3 regions of the Sporosarcina sp. FSL K6-1540 genome follow, and region 2 is predicted to be linked to each of the others. Evidence: riboswitches for the same ligand, from Rfam matches in the RefSeq annotation. Region 2 holds a riboswitch; each other region holds the start of a gene.

The links. A riboswitch is a leader RNA that binds a small molecule or an ion and turns the genes downstream of it on or off. The one in region 2 is predicted to bind cobalamin.
Region 1: it holds a riboswitch for cobalamin, as region 2 does, so the genes downstream of both, mmgD (citrate synthase) here and MKY15_RS05105 (ABC transporter substrate-binding protein) in region 2, are expected to answer to the same signal.
Region 3: it holds a riboswitch for cobalamin, as region 2 does, so the genes downstream of both, MKY15_RS07740 (hypothetical protein) here and MKY15_RS05105 (ABC transporter substrate-binding protein) in region 2, are expected to answer to the same signal.

Annotation. Positions count from the first base shown of each region.
Region 1 is NZ_CP152018.1:3,087,908-3,093,611, forward strand. It holds gene MKY15_RS14655 (hypothetical protein) at 30-1,292, shown strand; cobalamin riboswitch at 2,248-2,447, shown strand; gene mmgD (citrate synthase) at 2,687-3,817, shown strand; gene MKY15_RS14665 (bifunctional 2-methylcitrate dehydratase/aconitate hydratase) at 3,900-5,336, shown strand; gene prpB (methylisocitrate lyase) at 5,355-5,704, shown strand, end outside.
Region 2 is NZ_CP152018.1:1,156,715-1,162,418, forward strand. It holds gene MKY15_RS05095 (adenosylcobinamide amidohydrolase) at 1-1,008, opposite strand, end outside; gene MKY15_RS05100 (iron ABC transporter permease) at 1,010-2,005, opposite strand; gene MKY15_RS05105 (ABC transporter substrate-binding protein) at 1,998-2,960, opposite strand; cobalamin riboswitch at 3,079-3,264, opposite strand; gene argS (arginine--tRNA ligase) at 3,904-5,571, opposite strand; gene MKY15_RS05115 (DUF1934 domain-containing protein) at 5,568-5,704, opposite strand, start outside.
Region 3 is NZ_CP152018.1:1,704,942-1,710,645, forward strand. It holds gene MKY15_RS07730 (TetM/TetW/TetO/TetS family tetracycline resistance ribosomal protection protein) at 1-1,905, opposite strand, end outside; gene MKY15_RS07735 (hypothetical protein) at 2,026-2,202, shown strand; gene MKY15_RS07740 (hypothetical protein) at 3,225-3,452, opposite strand; cobalamin riboswitch at 3,717-3,909, opposite strand; gene MKY15_RS07745 (MFS transporter) at 4,051-5,283, shown strand; gene MKY15_RS07750 (AraC family transcriptional regulator) at 5,289-5,704, opposite strand, start outside.

The sequences.
Region 1 (5,704 bases), 1.9 Mb from region 2:
TCAATAATACATAGGAAAAGGGTGGGAACATGGACAAGAGACTACAAAAGATTGTCGATGAAGCGCAAGAAAAGTTTGGTTTGGATGCTTACCGAATGGCAAGACATACGATTTATAAAGTACGAGATACTATGGGGGATGCTTACTATACGTTTACTATGGAGTGGTTTCCTAAAGAGTTAAACGAGCCAATCGAAGAAGGTTATAATCCCGAGGGAACAGCGATTGTTGAATATGCAATTCAAAAGCAACACTTTAGTAATGTGTCATTCGTACAAGGTGAATCATTTTCTACAAAAACGCACTTTCCGGGTAAAGCCGCTGCTGAAGTCGCTGCATGGCTTGAAAAGGAAACTGGATTGGTGTACGAACAGGATTTCAAACTAACGCAAGCGAATGCAAATGGGTTTCAATTTACATCAGACATCGATGGTATCTATTTTTCTCCGAGCTGTATAATTGAAGTTGAATTTGATGATGTTGGCAAGCTGACTTCTTATCATTCGTACGGAACGATGCCTTCGCAAAATCTCGTTGAGCAGTCAAAATTCACGTTAACACTTGAAGAAATTGAACCAATCGTCAAAAAACAGCTTCAACTTATAAAGTTTCCATCTGAAACTGAAAAACGTTTTGTTCCCGTCTATGCAATGGAAGAAGTGTACGTAACGGTTGACGGGGCCCGAATCATCCCATTTATGGAACATGAGCGTTCAGAAGTTAAAATTGATGAAGTAATCGAATGGAATAAACCGTTAGAACAAAATATTGATCGTGAAGAAATCACAATTGTTTCCGAAGCAAACGTAGAAGAAGCATTCGGTAACGTCGACGCAGGTAAAAAACTGACGTTGTCGGCTGATCAAATTGAACGTAGTAAAAAAGTTGTTCGGGATGTCCTACGGGCTGAATATCCTGATGAATCAGGGAAGTGGAAGCTGTCCCAACTTCGTTGTCAAGAGAACTTTATCGAAGCGCATTGTGAAATAAATGAAGAAAACCCAATGATTTTTAATCGAAAAGTAGTTGTTTTCATGAATCCGGAAACGATGAAGGTGCTAAATTATCTTGATAACGGCTCGATGTTTGAGATTTTTGAAGCCTTTCTCCCTGCCGCAAACGCGGTCGTAACACCTGAAGAAGCATTTGAGAAAATGATACCATATATTACGCTTGATCCGACTTATGTATATGACGAGTTCGCAGGTAAGTATATTCTTTGCGGCTTGTTGGATGCGGCGGAATGTGTTGATGCGGTGACAGGGGAAATTGTCGATTTAGGAGATATATAGGTTCAGTTAATTAATTCTATATGTTGAACAAATGAATATGGCGTATGCGCTTTACAAGGGCTTTTGGGAGGTCACTGAAAAAGCATTAGTACTTGGAATGGTTTAGGATTCCCACTAATACCGCTTCGACTACCACGAAGACGCGCCTTCGCTAGATGGTCTATGTGAGAAAGAGCTTTTCATTATCTGTGATGCAATTTGCAAGTTGGAGCACGTCTTTCTTGAATATAAGTAGTATCAACTAGTAATCACCTTATAATCTCAGCATATACATCTCGAAATTACATTTCTCTCGATAATGAACACCCTAGTGCACGCGCGGCAAAGGGGTCGCCAAAGCGCCAAGCGCTCTACAATCCACACCCCGAATTAAGAGAAAACTGAAAAAGTTCTTTTTTATAGTAAGAACTAGTTGATTGTAGTGAAGAGCGGCGACTCCAGCGGGAACAGCGCGAGCTGAAGACCCCGCAGGAAGTGCCGTTACGCAGAACGGCTTTTGCGAGCAAAAGCGTTAGCGTTGGGAGCACGGGGCAAGAATGCCTTAATTTCTGCCAAGAACGCAGAAATACGGCCAATCGAACCCTTTGCTGTTCGATTGGCTGAAGCCGTGCCCGCGGAAAGCGTCCGCTCGGAACGGAAATCAACCGGATTGAAGGAAATCGTACTTTTTCAGTGGCCTCCGAATTAAAACGCTCTCCTTATTGAGCGCCACGGAAGATTCAATGGGATTCTTTAATTCAACATATATAGTATGTAAATGGGGATTGAATATACGTTTCCTATTTATGTAATAGTAATGATAAGTGATGAAAAATGAAAAGAGTATCCAATTATTGTTTACGCATTCTTGAAGTCGGTATACTTAATGCCTCTCTGAAACAATAGAAATTAGATATGAATAAAGAATTGGAATATTTAAAAGTTTGTGTTATAGTCAAGGGGATATTTCGATAATTGAATATGTGTAAAAATAGGTGCGGATTAATACTGACGTATTGGTCTGCTTAAAAGGGAAGTTCGGTGAGAATCCGACGCTGTCCCGCAACTGTAAATGGGAGCGATTTCGTTTAAACCACTGCTTTTTATAAAAAAGTGGGAAGGTACGAATAGCAATGATCATTAGCCAGGAGACCTGCCTCTTTTTATAACACATGTTGACCTACGAGGATAGGGGGTGTTAAGGACGCGCGGATGAGCTATGCCTATTTTTAACAGGCAGCTTTCTTTTAGTTGGGATTCTAGCGCTCTTTAACAACTTCTCTTATGAAGTTGTTTTTTTTATGGTCAGAAATAAGGGGAAGCGCTGCGAACAGATACAAATAGGATAATTTTTGGTGAAGTGAAAGCGTTTACAAATCTCAGAGTCATAACCATTCAGATTGGGGGAAAATAGTTTGACGAATACACTTACATTTTTACCAGGACTTGAAGGCGTGATCGCCACTGAAACATCCATTTCGCTGCTCGATACGGAATTGGGTCAGATTATTATCAAAGGATACGATTTAATCGAGCTTTCAAAAACAAAAGGGTATCTTGATATTGTCCACTTGCTAATGGAAAATACCTTGCCGTCTGATACTGAAAAAGCAGATGTGGCAGATAAATTGAAAAAAGAGCATGGTGTGCCAGAAGGTGTCACAAAGATTTTGCAAGCATTGCCTAAAGAGACACATCCAATGGACGCATTGCGAACTGGGATATCTGCTTTAGCGGGCTATGATAAGGAAATTGATCAGCACACTCTAGCTATCAATAAAAAAAGAGCTTACGAGTTACTTGGCAAAATTCCAGAAATAATTGCGAACAGCTTTCACATTTTACAGGAAGAGGAACAAATTCACCCGTTGAAAGAATTGTCATACAGTGCTAATTTCCTTTATATGATTACGGGGAGGAAACCGACAGAGTTGGAAGAATCTATTTTTGACCAGTCGCTACTACTTTATAGCGAGCACGAAATGCCAAATTCCACCTTCACCGCAAGGGTAATTGCCTCGACGTTTTCGGATTTATATGGTGCATTGACTGGAGCGGTTGCTTCTTTAAAGGGCTATTTACATGGAGGAGCGAATGAAGCAGTCATGAATATGCTTTTAGAGGCTGGTTCTGTTGACGCATTTGAATTGTTATTAGAAAAGCGTTTACGTGATAAAGAGAAAATTATGGGGTTTGGTCATCGAGTCTATATGAAAAAGATGGATCCAAGGGCCTTGGTAATGAAGGATGCTTTAAAGGAGTTATGTGCGCTAAAGGGTGACGATCTCCTTTACCGAATGTGTGAGGCGGGAGAAACCATAATGGAGAGAGAGAAAGGACTTTATCCAAATCTAGATTATTACGCGGCACCGGTATATTGGATGCTGGGCATTCCAATCCCATTATACACACCAATCTTTTTTGGTTCGAGAACAGTAGGATTGTGTGCGCATGTTATTGAACAACATGAAAATAATCGTTTATACCGTCCAAGGGTTCATTATATAGGCGAACGACACAGCAATCATTCAACTGGGGAGTTGTAACTGGCCGTTCACCACAACAGCGATACACTAGGCATCACTTAGTACTATTCTAAACAAATTGAAAGCGGAAAGGAAGAGTTAGATGTTGAAATTGAAAGAACAAATGACAATGGACACACTGATAGAGGAAATTACGGACTATGTTTTAAATAAAGAAATTACAAGCGAGGAAGCATATAAGACAGCACATAATGTGTTAATAGATACAATCGGGTGTGGAATATTGGCATTAAGCTATCCGGAGTGTACGAAATTACTAGGACCTGTAGTACCGGGTACTATTGTTCCAAATGGCAGTCGTGTACCTGGTACATCGTATGTACTGGACCCGGTCCAAGGCGCATTTAATATTGGCTGCATGATACGATGGCTCGATTATAATGACACATGGTTAGCTGCTGAGTGGGGTCATCCGTCCGATAATTTAGGTGGCATTTTAGCTACAGCGGATTATCTAAGCCGTTTACGTCTCTCGGAAGGAAAAAAACCACTTGTTGTACGTGATGTATTGGAAATGATGATTAAAGCACATGAAATCCAAGGCGTACTGGCATTAGATAATAGTTTGAACCGTGTTGGACTTGACCATGTTCATTTCGTCAAAATTGCTACAACTGCGGTCGTCACCAAAATGCTTGGCGGGGGACGTACAGAAATAAATAATGCGTTGACAAATGCCTGGATTGATGGCGCAAGCCTTAGAACGTATCGTCATGCACCTAATACCGGTTCACGAAAATCGTGGGCAGCAGGAGATGCAACGAGTAGGGGTGTACGACTGGCGATGATGGCAATGACAGGCGAAATGGGTTACCCGACAGCGCTATCCGCTCCGGAGTGGGGATTCCAAGATGTTTTATACAATCAAAAGGAATTAACACTGGCACGTCCTTTAGATTCTTATGTGATGGAGAATATACTGTTTAAAGTATCGTATCCAGCCGAGTTCCATGCGCAAACAGCGGCGGAATGTGCCATTATCCTGCATCAGGAGATAAAGGAGCGACTTGATGATATTGAAAAAATTACAATCACGACACATGAATCTGCTATTCGGATTATCGATAAAGTAGGTCCGCTTAACAACCCCGCTGACCGCGACCATTGCATCCAATACATTACGGCACTTGGTTTACTATATGGCGATGTTGTTGCAGATCATTATGAAGATGACGTGGCAAATGACTCACGAATCGATCAATTAAGAAATAAAATGATTGTCGTAGAGGACGAGCAGTATAGTAAAGATTATCTCGATCCGAGCAAGCGCTCGATCGCCAATGCTGTTCAAGTTACATTTAAAGACGGTTCCACAACAGAGAAAGTTGTAAGTGAGTATCCGCTTGGTCATCGCTTTAGAAGAGAGGAAGCTATTCCTCAAATACGCGAGAAATTTTCGGCTACATTGATGACTCATTACCCTGAAAAGAAGCGAACAGAAATAGAAGTGGCGTGTGTTAGCCAAAGTAAGTTAGAACAGATGAACGTCAAAGAATTTGTCGACTTATTTTTGCTTTAAGAGAGGAGGGAAATGACAATGGCATGGATTGTTGATCAACAATCATCACAAGAGACATTAGCTAAGAAATTCCATTCAATCATGCATGCATCAGGAATCGTTCAAATCCCTGGTGCGCATGATGCGATGGCAGGGCTTATTGCACGAGATGCCGGATTTTCTGCACTCTATTTATCGGGGGCCGCCTATACGGCTAGTCGTGGTTTACCAGACTTAGGGATTGTGACGTCAACTGAAGTTGCGGAGCGAGCAAGGGATATAGTGCGTGCTACCGATTTACCGCTGCTTGTTGATATCGATACAGGTTTTGGTGGTGTATTGAATGTAGCAAGGACAGCCCGTGAAATGGTAGAAGCTAATGTTGCAGC
Region 2 (5,704 bases):
CGTCAGATGAAAACCTTGCTGTTCAAGATAGGAAGTATTTTCAGCTTTGACGTCGTCTACATTGTAATCAGCATCAACATGACGATTGACAAACGACCGATACCAGCCTGTTCCAGCATTATGAACGGCGGAGGAAATGGTTTTCAACGGATATTTTGTTCGTAATGCAACAAAGTCCGATGCTATCGAAAAGTCCTCTTTTACAACGGCGAAAGGCTTAATTTCCTCTTTGGTTTCCGGCAGCAGTGTAATTTGAGGTTTTGGCAATTCAGGATGGGGCTGTGATTTTATTCGCGCACCGTAAACAGATTCGATTGCCTCTTCCATCACTACGTCTTGTGGCACACCTATTCTGGCAATCCGCCCTTTATCCATCAAGAGAAGTCGGTCGCAATATAAAGAAGCCAAATTGATATCGTGAAACACCGAAATAACTGTGAGTCCTTTGTCAATTGCCTGTTGACGAATCGTATCGAGTAATTGTTGTTGGTGAGCGATGTCCAAGTGATTCGTTGGCTCATCGAGTAATAAAATAGGCGCCTCCTGTGCGAGTGCCTGTGCGACGAAAACACGTTGCTGTTCACCGCCGGATAGGAGTTCTATCGAGTTTTCAGCATAACGTGTGATGGACATACTGGTTATGGCATCGGTCACGGCGCGCTCGTCTTCATCTGACCATGAGGAAAATAGTCCTGATTGGTGCGGATAGCGACCGAGTTCAACCGTTTCTCGAACAGTGTGGGAAAATGCATGTGCATGGAGTTGTGGCAAGACGGCTACTTTTTTGGCAAATTCTTTTTGTGAATAAGTAGAAGCGTCTTGCCCGTCAATTGTGACGGAACCCGTTTCCTTCGGGAGAATGCCTGAAATAATTTTCAAAAGTGTGGATTTACCACTGCCATTGGGTCCAAGTATGCCGAGTACTTCGCCTTTATTGACAGTGAATGTCACAGCTTTCACGATGGATTCTTTGCCATAACCACCGGAAATATTTTCGACTTTTAACATTTCACATGCCTCCTTTCCTCCGTTGTTTATAGAAGATAAATGCAAATACGGGTGCACCGATAAACGCTGTGATGACACCGACCGGAAGTTCTGTCGGCGAAATGATTGTCCGTGCAATTAAGTCGCAAATGATGAGCAACGTCGCACCGTTCATGAACGATAATGTCAGCAGATGACGATGATCAGATCCCCAAAGAAGTCGCGTCATATGCGGAACGACTAGACCAACAAAGCCAATTGTGCCGGACACCGCGACTGCCGAACCTGTCAGGATGGATCCACCAATCAAAATGGCAAACTTACGGCGTTTGACGTTGACACCTAAATGATGCGCTCGTTCTTCTCCAAATAACATCGCATTTAATTCGCGGCGATTCAGCCACAGCATGAATGAACCTACGACGACGAATGGCAAAATCATCGTAATATAATTCCATCCTCGCATCGAAACACTGCCGAGTAGCCAACCAATAATTTGGCGCAACTCTTCCCCTGTGAGCGCTATCATAAGTGATAGCACAGAACCGAGGAACGAACCGAAAATGATTCCGGTCAAAATAATTGTTTCCATTCTCATCGCTCGGTCAACGAGGCGTGCAAATCCAAGAACGAGGAACATTGTTAATGCAGCACCAACCATACTGAATATAGGAAGCGTATAAGTGCCTAAAAACGGGATAGAAATACCAAAAAAGAGCGTCATAACAGCACCGACCGAGGCGCCGGATGACACTCCGAGGGTGTATGGATCAGCGAGCGGATTTTTCAGCAACCCCTGGAAAGCAGCGCCCGAAATCGCGAGCGAAGCGCCGACAAGTCCCGCGAGCACGACACGCGGCATACGAATCTTCCACAAAATATTGGTAGCTGTTGCATCCGCCCCTGCATTCCATAACGTACTAATCGGTATTTTCACAGACCCGATTGACACACCGAGCCACACCGCCACAAGAAGTGCGGCGGCGGAAACGATGTAGGCAACGCTGGATTTACTCACCGAAAGCCTCAGGGTAGATGGCTTTTGCTATTTCTTCAAGCCCTTCAGCAAGACGGGGGCCTGTACGGCTAGTGATATTCTCTTTAACTTGAACAACAGCTTTTTCTTTAATTGCCGTAATCGTATCGAAACCTGGGCGTGCATAAACGTCTGCAACTGCCGTTTCGATATCATACAACACGATAATTACATCTGGATTACGGTTAATAATTTCTTCCGGAGCTATCATAAACCAGTCTTCCTGATCAGCAGCAATATTTTCAGCACCAATCATTTCTAGCATTTGATCCATAAATGTATTTTTTCCTGGTGTGTAAATGTTTGGCTCAGGTGATGTTTCAACGAAAACTGTTTTTTTATTGTCGACTGTTGCTATTTTCGCCAATACTTCTTCTACTTTTGCTTTCATATCCGTAATGATTTTTTCTGCTTCTACTGTTTTACCAGTCGCTTGACCGATTGTTTCAATCGTTGTGTACGTTTCTTCGAAACTCGCTGCATTTTTCACAACAAAGACTGGGATTCCTGCATCGCGAATTTGTTGCAGTCCTTCTTTGCCTTTTCCAAGTCCTGATTCATGTGCAAAAACAATTTCAGGGTTCATGGAAACGATTTTTTCGACGTTGAAATCCTGGCCGCCGATTTTCTCTTTTTTAAGTGCTTCTGCTGGATAATCATCGTAGTCATTGACGCCGACAATCGCATCCGCAAGACCTAGTTCAAACAATATTTCCGTGTTGCTTGGCACCATAGAAACGATTGTTGCCGGTGCAGTTTCCAGGGTAATTTCATTGCCAACCGAGTCCGTTAGCGTAAGCGGGAAGTCAGCTTTGACCACTTCCGCTTCCGGTGTTCCATCTACTTTCGGCTTATCTGGTGTAGCAGCTGTTCCACATGCTGCGAGCAAGAATACTGCCAAAAATGCCGTTAATCCTAATTGCCAAATCTTTTTCATGTTGTTTTCCTCCTGTTTGTTCCAAATAAAAATCCCCCGTAATTGCTACGGAGGAATAAGCTGAGTAAAAATCTGGACGCACAGTGACGTCGATTTTCACTAATCCTATCCTCGTAGGGTACGTGTGATCCATAAAGGCAGGTCTCCTGGCTCGTGTTCAAGGCTTGCCGCGTCTTCCCGGAACTTTTTCCAGTGACACATTGCGACTAACTCACACTTACAGTGGCGGGACCGCGCCGGCATTGAACCGACTTCCCTTTTAACCCCGTTTTTAATGCGGGGCACCTTTATGTTTGGTATGTATTTTGTACAACTTTCAGTATACTACAAATTTTTATTGTGTCGATAGTGAGGGAGATTTGTAGATTTAGATATGTTGAATTAAAGAATCCCGTTGAATCTGTTGTGTCGCTCGATGATGAGAGAGTATTAATTCGGAATGTGGATTGTAGATCGCTTGGCGCTAGAGTGTACATTAATCGGAAGAGTTGTAGTTCGGCGTGTGGATTACAGATCGCTTGGCGCTTTGGGGATGCCTCTCGCCATGAGTTTGGACTGAGATTATAATGTGAGTACTATTTTATACTAATTTCATTGAAGAAAGACATACTACGAGCTACAGGTCTTTTCCCCGACAATGCAATGTGCATTCTATTATATAGACAATCCAGCGAAGGCACGCCTTCGTGGTAGCCGGAGCGATAAGACTGAAAGCGGTCTTCTTTCTGGCTTATCGCGGGAGGCATCCACAAAGCGTCGAAGCGATATTAGCAGGATTTCTAATTCATTCCAGGTAGTTGGACTTATTCAGCGGCCTTCCAAAAGCCCTTGTAAAAGAGCATGCATCGTATTCATTTGTTCAACATATATAGAGAGAATATCTGCATGTGAAAAACGCCATACTTGAGAGATAACAATCTCTCAAGTATGGCGTTCAATTTTATTACATCTTTTCTGGAGCAGAAACACCAATAAGTTTCAATGCATTTGCAATTGTTGTGCGTGTGATTGTAATTAGTGCCAGACGTGCTTCCGATAATTCGCGGTTGTCTGGATCTAATACTTTTTCTGCGTTATAGAAGCTATGGAATGTAGCCGCTAGTTCTTGGATATATGTTGCAACGCGGTGTGGTGAACGAATTCTCGCTGCATCACTGATTACTTGCGGGAAGTCACCGATTTTCTTCAGTAATTCCAACTCTTTTTCAGCTTGCAGTAAAGAAACATTATCCACAGATACAGCCATGCCATTTTCATCAGCTTGGCGCAAGATTGATGAAATCCGTGCATGCGCATATTGTGCGTAGTACACAGGGTTTTCATTCGACTGAGAAATCGCTAGATCTAGGTCGAAGTCCATCTGCGAGTCACCTGAACGCATTGCGAAGAAGTAACGGACTGCGTCCAGACCAACTTCCTCAACTAGCTCACGCAAGGTTACAGCTTTCCCCGTACGTTTACTCATCTTGAACTTTTCACCGTCTTTATATAACTGAACCATTTGTACGACACTGACTTCGAGCGTGTCATTGCCGTAACCAAGCGCTTCGATTGCCGCTTTCATCCGTGGAATATAACCATGGTGATCTGCGCCCCAAATATTGATAAGTTTATCGAATCCGCGGAACAATTTATCCTCATGGTACGCGATATCCGGCGTTAAATACGTGTAAGTACCGTCGTTTTTAATTAACACACGATCTTTGTCATCACCGAAAGTTGTTGAACGGAACCATGTTGCGCCATCTTCTTCAAAGACATGGCCATTGGCACGTAATTTATCAAGAGCAACATCGATTTTGCCGTTTTCATACAATGAAGTTTCAGAGAACCAGACATCAAACGACACACGGAAATTCGCAAGGTCTGTTTTTAGCTTCTCTAATTCATGCTCCAGGCCATATTGGCGGAAGAATGCATAACGCTCTTCATCTGGCGTGTTGACGTATTTGTCGCCATATTCAGCTGCCAGCATTTTACCGATATTAATAATGTCCGGTCCTTGGTAGCCGTCTTCAGGCATTTCTTTATCCAAGCCGAGTGCTTGGAAATAACGTGCTTCAACAGAATTGGCAAGGTTGTGCACTTGATTTCCTGCATCGTTAATGTAGTATTCACGTGCCACATCGTAGCCAGCGAAATCGAGAACGTTGGATAGAGAATCACCAAGAGAAGCTCCGCGTGCATGTCCAAGGTGAAGGTCACCTGTCGGATTAGCAGAAACAAATTCAACTTGGACTTTTTGTTTATTGCCAAAGTTTGAACGGCCGTAGTTCTCGCCTTGTTCAAGAACGGTCTTGACGATGCCGCCTAAGTAATCCGTTTTTAATTTTATATTGATGAAACCAGGACCTGCAATTTCAATCGATTCGATCGAAGTGCCATCCGTATTTAGTTTTTCAAGTATCGCTTCCGCAATTGCACGCGGCGGCTTTTTCGCTAACTTTGTCAGTTGCATAGCAATGTTCGTTGCATAATCGCCGTTGTCTTTGTTATTAGGCGTTTCAAGCATAATGTCCGGTATTGCCGTTTCTTCTGCCAAACCCGCATCAATTACAGCTTGACGAAGTGCCACTTTTACCTCTTGTTGAATCTGTTCTACCGCGTTCATATTGTTCCCTCCGTGTATGTAATAGTCAGTTCGTATGTTCCAAGAAGCGATCCTTCTGCATGCAAATCGTAATGCACATTGAAGCGTCCTCCGGAATTGTCTTCTTGCTCCTTGAAATCGAGCTTGTCCGTTT
Region 3 (5,704 bases), 550 kb from region 2:
CGGGACGGAATAGCCTTTTCCTTTGGTCAAGAAAATGGAAGTGGATGAGTATTCGGGATCCGCTTCTTTGTTATAACCGATTTCTTCAATGACTTGTTCCTGGTTATGACAGCGGTCATAGCCCCCGAATAACAGGCTAAGCGTTCCTTTACCGTGGGTGAATGAAGCAAAGACGGTGCTGTAATTCATAAAAGTAGCAACTGGCACACGCCCTTTTACAATAACTTTTTCGCCAATTGTTTCTGGTGCGTCAAAGCTGCCATGTGCTTGTTGAATGTCTGACAGCACTCTTCCCATATTATCCAAGTCCACTTTTATTTTGAAATCGTAGTAGGGTTCGAGCAACGTATTGGGTACTTGTTCTAAACCTTGTCGCAGAGCCCGGAAAGTAGCCTCTCTAAAGTCACCTCCAGATGTGTACTCGTTATGACTTCGTCCTGTCAGTAACGTTACTTTGACATCTGTGAGAGCTGAGCCGGTTAATAAACCATGATGCTCTCGTTCGAATAAATGGCTGCGTACTACGTTTTGGTGACCAATAAGTAAATCGTTTGCATGGCAGACGTTGTCGAACTGTATGCCACTATTCCTTTCGGTTGGTTCAATTAAAAGATGTACTTCCGCGTAATGCCTTAAAGGTTCAAAATGACCATAACCCGTTACGGATGTTTCAATGGTTTCCTTATACAGGATTTTAGGTTCACCGAAGGAGACTTGAATCGAAAAACGCTCGTTAACAATTTGTTGGAGTACTTCGAGCTGGATGACGCCCATAACGTGAACATGAATTTCTTGAAAATGTTCATCCCAGAAGACGCGCAAAGAAGGATCCTCCGCATCGAGTAGGTTAAAACATCGAAGTACTTCTTTCACATGGATGGCAGCGTCGAAAATAACTTTTGACTTAAGGGTAGGCATCATGTCAAAGGTCGCTTTTTCTTCTAGTGCTCCAACGCCATCACCAATGGCCGCTTGCGTTAATCCAGTAACGGCGAACAGTTCACCGGCATGAACATGATCGATTGCTTTGAACTTATTACCGTTATAAACGCGTATCTGTGTCACTTTCTCCGTGTAATCTCCATAATTCACTCCATCCCTGACGCTTAGCGTACCGCTTAGTGATTTAAGGAAAGTGACCCTGTTACCACTGTCATCATGGCGGATTTTATAGACCTGTGCAGCGAAATCACTATCATCATCGTAAGAAGTTGTTGTCAATAAATCGAGCTTCTCGAAAAACGCCATGACACCAATGTCCTTGAGTGCAGAACCGCTGGAGAGGGCGAAGATTTTATTGTCGCTAATCATTTTCTTTAATGTTGCAAGCCACAAATCGTTGTCGTAACCTGATTCCAAATAGGTCTCAAGAAGTGCTTCATCACGTTCTGCGATAAATTCAATGAGTTCATCTTCCATAATTCCTTCATTGAAAGAGGATGTAAGGTCACAGATGTCTTCCGATAGATTGGTGCGAATTTCATGGAGTACACTTGCAATGTCGGTTCCTTCACGGTCCGTTTTATTGATGAAAAAGAATGTGGGTACCTGATGTTTGCGGAGCAGTTGCCACACGGTTTCCGTATGACCTTCCACGCCATCGCTTGCGCTAATGATAATAATGGCATAATCCATTACTTGAATAGCGCGTTCCATTTCAGGAGAAAAATCGACGTGTCCAGGTGTGTCGATAATGTAGTAGGTAGATCCGTTATAGGAAATGGATGCCTGGTCTGCAAAAACCGTAATACCTCTTTCTTTCTCGATTGTATGGCTATCGAGGAAAGCGTCTTTATGGTCCACGCGCCCTCTTTGTTTAATGCTTTTTGTATGATAAAGCAGTTGTTCAGAAAAAGTTGTTTTTCCTGCATCTACATGTGCAAGTATGCCAATTGTTTTATACATGATGTCACTCCTGTCCGATTCTTGCTACTACCAGTAGTATAGCAAATCTGAATTGGGCGAATGACCTTAAATAGGTGTTATACTGTAAAGACAAACTGAATGTGAAGGAGGAATCAGATTTTGAAATATTCAAGAACGAAAATGGAACAGCTTGTAAAGAATGATAAAGAGCTGTCAAAACGTCTGAAACAGATAATGGCAGAGCTTGACTTAGAGAAGAGTTTTGCTTTGAAAGCGTTGTATCATGCGGATGTAAAAGACGGTGGTACGCATCAGAGAAATTATCAGGAACTGTAAGTACATTAAAAGCGTGGAAAGTCTATTATGACTGCCACGCTTTTTTTGATGCCTTTTTCACCGGATCATTTTCAGTCCGCTTTCGGCGAACTTTTCATTGCTCCTAGTTAATCCTGTTGCGAATAGTTGCCTGTCGCATCCCTACACATCAAGACATCTCGGTAATCATATAGAGGTCGTTCAATTCAAAGCAATTCAAAGTAATTGTACAAGAAGCGGCTATATATGTTGAATTAAAGAATCCTATTGAATCAGTTGTGGTGCTCAATAATGAGAGAGCTGTTATTCGGGTTGTGGATTGTAGATCGCTTGGCGCTTTGGGGATGCCTTTCACCGTAAGCCTGGATTAGCGCTTCGCATCCAGTCTTACGGCTTCGGCGACCCCTTTGCCGCGCCTTCGCTAGGTTGTATATTTTCGAGAGAAATGTAATTTTGAGATGTATATGGCGAGATTGTAAGGTGATTACTAGTTGATATTATATAAATTGAAATAAAGAATTCCATTGAACCGCTACGGCGCTAGGAGATGCCTCCCGCCATAAGCCAGATGAGGTATTCTTTAACCTATCTGGAATAACCTCTTGGCATTAACTGTATAATTTCTGCAAAGAACGCAGAAATTATACAAACCGAACTCTTCGTTGTTCGGTTGGCGACCCCTGTTAAGGCGCCTTCGCTCAGTATATATACCGGATTCAACATATATAATTATAGTCAAGAAATCCACAATCCAGGTTGCAGATTTCATCCCAGATAATGAAATGCGTTATCTCACATAGACCACCCAGCGCAGGCGCGTCTTCGTGGTAGCCGGAGCGATAAGACTGAAAGCGGTCTCCTTTCTGGCTTATCGCGGGAGGCATCCACAAAGCGTCGAAGCGGTATTGGCGGGAATTCTAATTTGCTCTAATTATTAGGGCTTTTTCAGTGGCCTCCCAAAAGCCCTTGTAGTGTAAACGCCGTATTCATTTGTTCAACATATATAGTGTTGGATTCAGTTATTTACTGGTTGTTTTTTCAGCTTAATCTTCTGGTGAACCGATTACTTCGTGTTTGATTTCATCGAATGCTTTTTGGAGGTTACGTGAATAAAGGTTTTTTTCCTCTTCGTTTATAGTTGTTGTTTTTCCAATCTGTTCTTCGTAATAAGAATAGGTTGAAGACAGTGATTGTGATTCGCTTATGATGAGGTTTGTCATTAAGACATGTTTGAATGCGTCCAGATAATATTCTTTTGTTCCAAGTTTCATTGGCTAAAATCCCTTTCTTTTATGGAAATAAAAAAGCATCTTCCTAGTTAAACGTAAGGAAGATGCTAGTATGCGTAAATTTGTATGGTCGCTTGTTGCCGTAACGAATGGTTCGTAAACAGAAGTACACTATTGACTGCACAGTGAAATAAGAGGTATTGAGTCCTCTTATGTTTCTTTTGTATTACGTTCTTTCGTACGGCGGCTTTTACAAGAAATTGCTCGATCATAGCCGCACTTAACACCTCCTATCCGCGTAGGGAATTGGTGTGTACTGAAATAGGCAGGTCTCCTGGCTCATGATCATCGCTTTCTTTTCCCTTCCCATTCGTAACGAACAGTGGATTTGAAAAGAGTACTCCCATTTACAGTTGCGGGACAGCGTCGGTTTTTCACCGAACTTCCCTTTTAAGCTTTTATACAAACGTAAAAAAGCACCTAATTTCTACACGTTATTCAGTTGTGCTTTTACTATAACATACATATTGTCTGACTTAACACGATTGCTAAACAAGGGGTTCATTAATGGCCCATTACCGCAAATTTGGACAAGAAAATGTCTATCCCTCTTACTATAATCAAGCTGGGGGGATAGAAAATGAATAAAATAAAAACAACAGATCCATATCGAGTTTACATTTCTACATGCTTCTTATCACAATTATTTTTCACATTTATATTTACGGTGAACTTGTTGTACCATGTGCAAACTGTAAAGCTTGATCCGCTTCAACTTGTGTTAATTGGGACCGTTTTGGAGCTTTCCGTTTTTCTTTTTGAGATTCCAACTGGGGTTGTTTCGGATTTGAAAAGTCGGAAGTTATCTTTAATAATTGGGTATATATTAATAGGAATCGGTTTTTTAATTGAAGGGGTATTTCCCTATTTTGTAACAGTGCTAGTGGCTCAAATTGCATGGGGGATTGGCTATACCTTTACTAGCGGCTCTCAGCAAGCCTGGATTGCAGATGAAATAGGGGAGGAACGTGCTTCACTGGCATTTATAAAAGGGGCAAAGGCCGGTAATCTTGGCCAAATTATAGCTATTCCGCTCAGTATTTTAATGGGCTATTTTATGATTAACCTACCAATCATTATCGGCGGGCTATGTATGATTGGATTAGCCGTCTATTTAATGATTTTTATGAAAGAAGAAAACTTCAAACCGTTAGATAAAGAAGGAAGAATATCTACGCTGGGAAGTATGAAGGAGAATGTGGGCAATATTATTTCGCATTCCAAAGCGAGCTTCATCATAAGGATGCTATTTCTAATTGCTTTATTTGTTGGGTTTTATAGTGAAGGTTTTGACCGATTATGGATAGCACATTTTTTGGAGGTCTCAAATATATCTTCGTTAACGAATGAGAAGTTAGTTGTGATAATGGGGGGAATTCAGTTCATTTTCGTGCTTATTTCCTTTGCAGCACTCCATTTTATGAATCGAAGTGCTATCCACCAAAATCTAAGGCAGATTTATGTTGTTCTTTTTGTGGCCAGCTTCTTCATCGTCATTTCATTAATTGGCTTTGCGTTCTCAACGTATATGATCAGCTTGCTGATTTTTTATGTAATCATTCAAGTGACAAGGCAAGTCATGTATCCATTAGAGGATATTTGGCTTAATAAAATTATTCCTGATTCCTCTGTACGTGCAACATTCTTTTCGGTAAAGGGACAAGTGGACGCTATTGGTCAAATTGGAGGTGGTCCGGTAATTGGGGGTGTAGCATCGAGCTTTACGATAAAAATCGCCATCATTGTTAGTGCAATTTTGTTAACTCCTGTATTACTTTTATATAAAGTTGTCTTAAACAAGTCTAGAGAGTGAATTGATCACTCTCTATTTCTTTCTTTGATCGGCAGGTAAATTTCCATATATATTTTTTCATAATCCCAGTCATGACAGTGTTCATCGTAATATTCAAAGTCATAACATGTTTCATCGACTTCATAAAGAGATTGAGGTAGCCAATCTTCTAAAATATAGAGCCAAGTTCCCTTGATGGAAGAGACAAACTGTTCGACTTCAACAAGTGGAGTCCTAAAAACCGCATAAGTAGCATCTGGAATTTGCAGTTTTGTCAGTCCAGCAGGTAGTTGAACATCTCGATCATAATTTACCGCGAATAAATAAGTAAATCTATCTTCTAATTCGACGCTACTAAGATTGATACAATATTCTCCATGTTTTTTTGGAGACAATGCTTCGTACAGAGTGCTTTCGATTGATTCATCCGGGGAAATTCTTT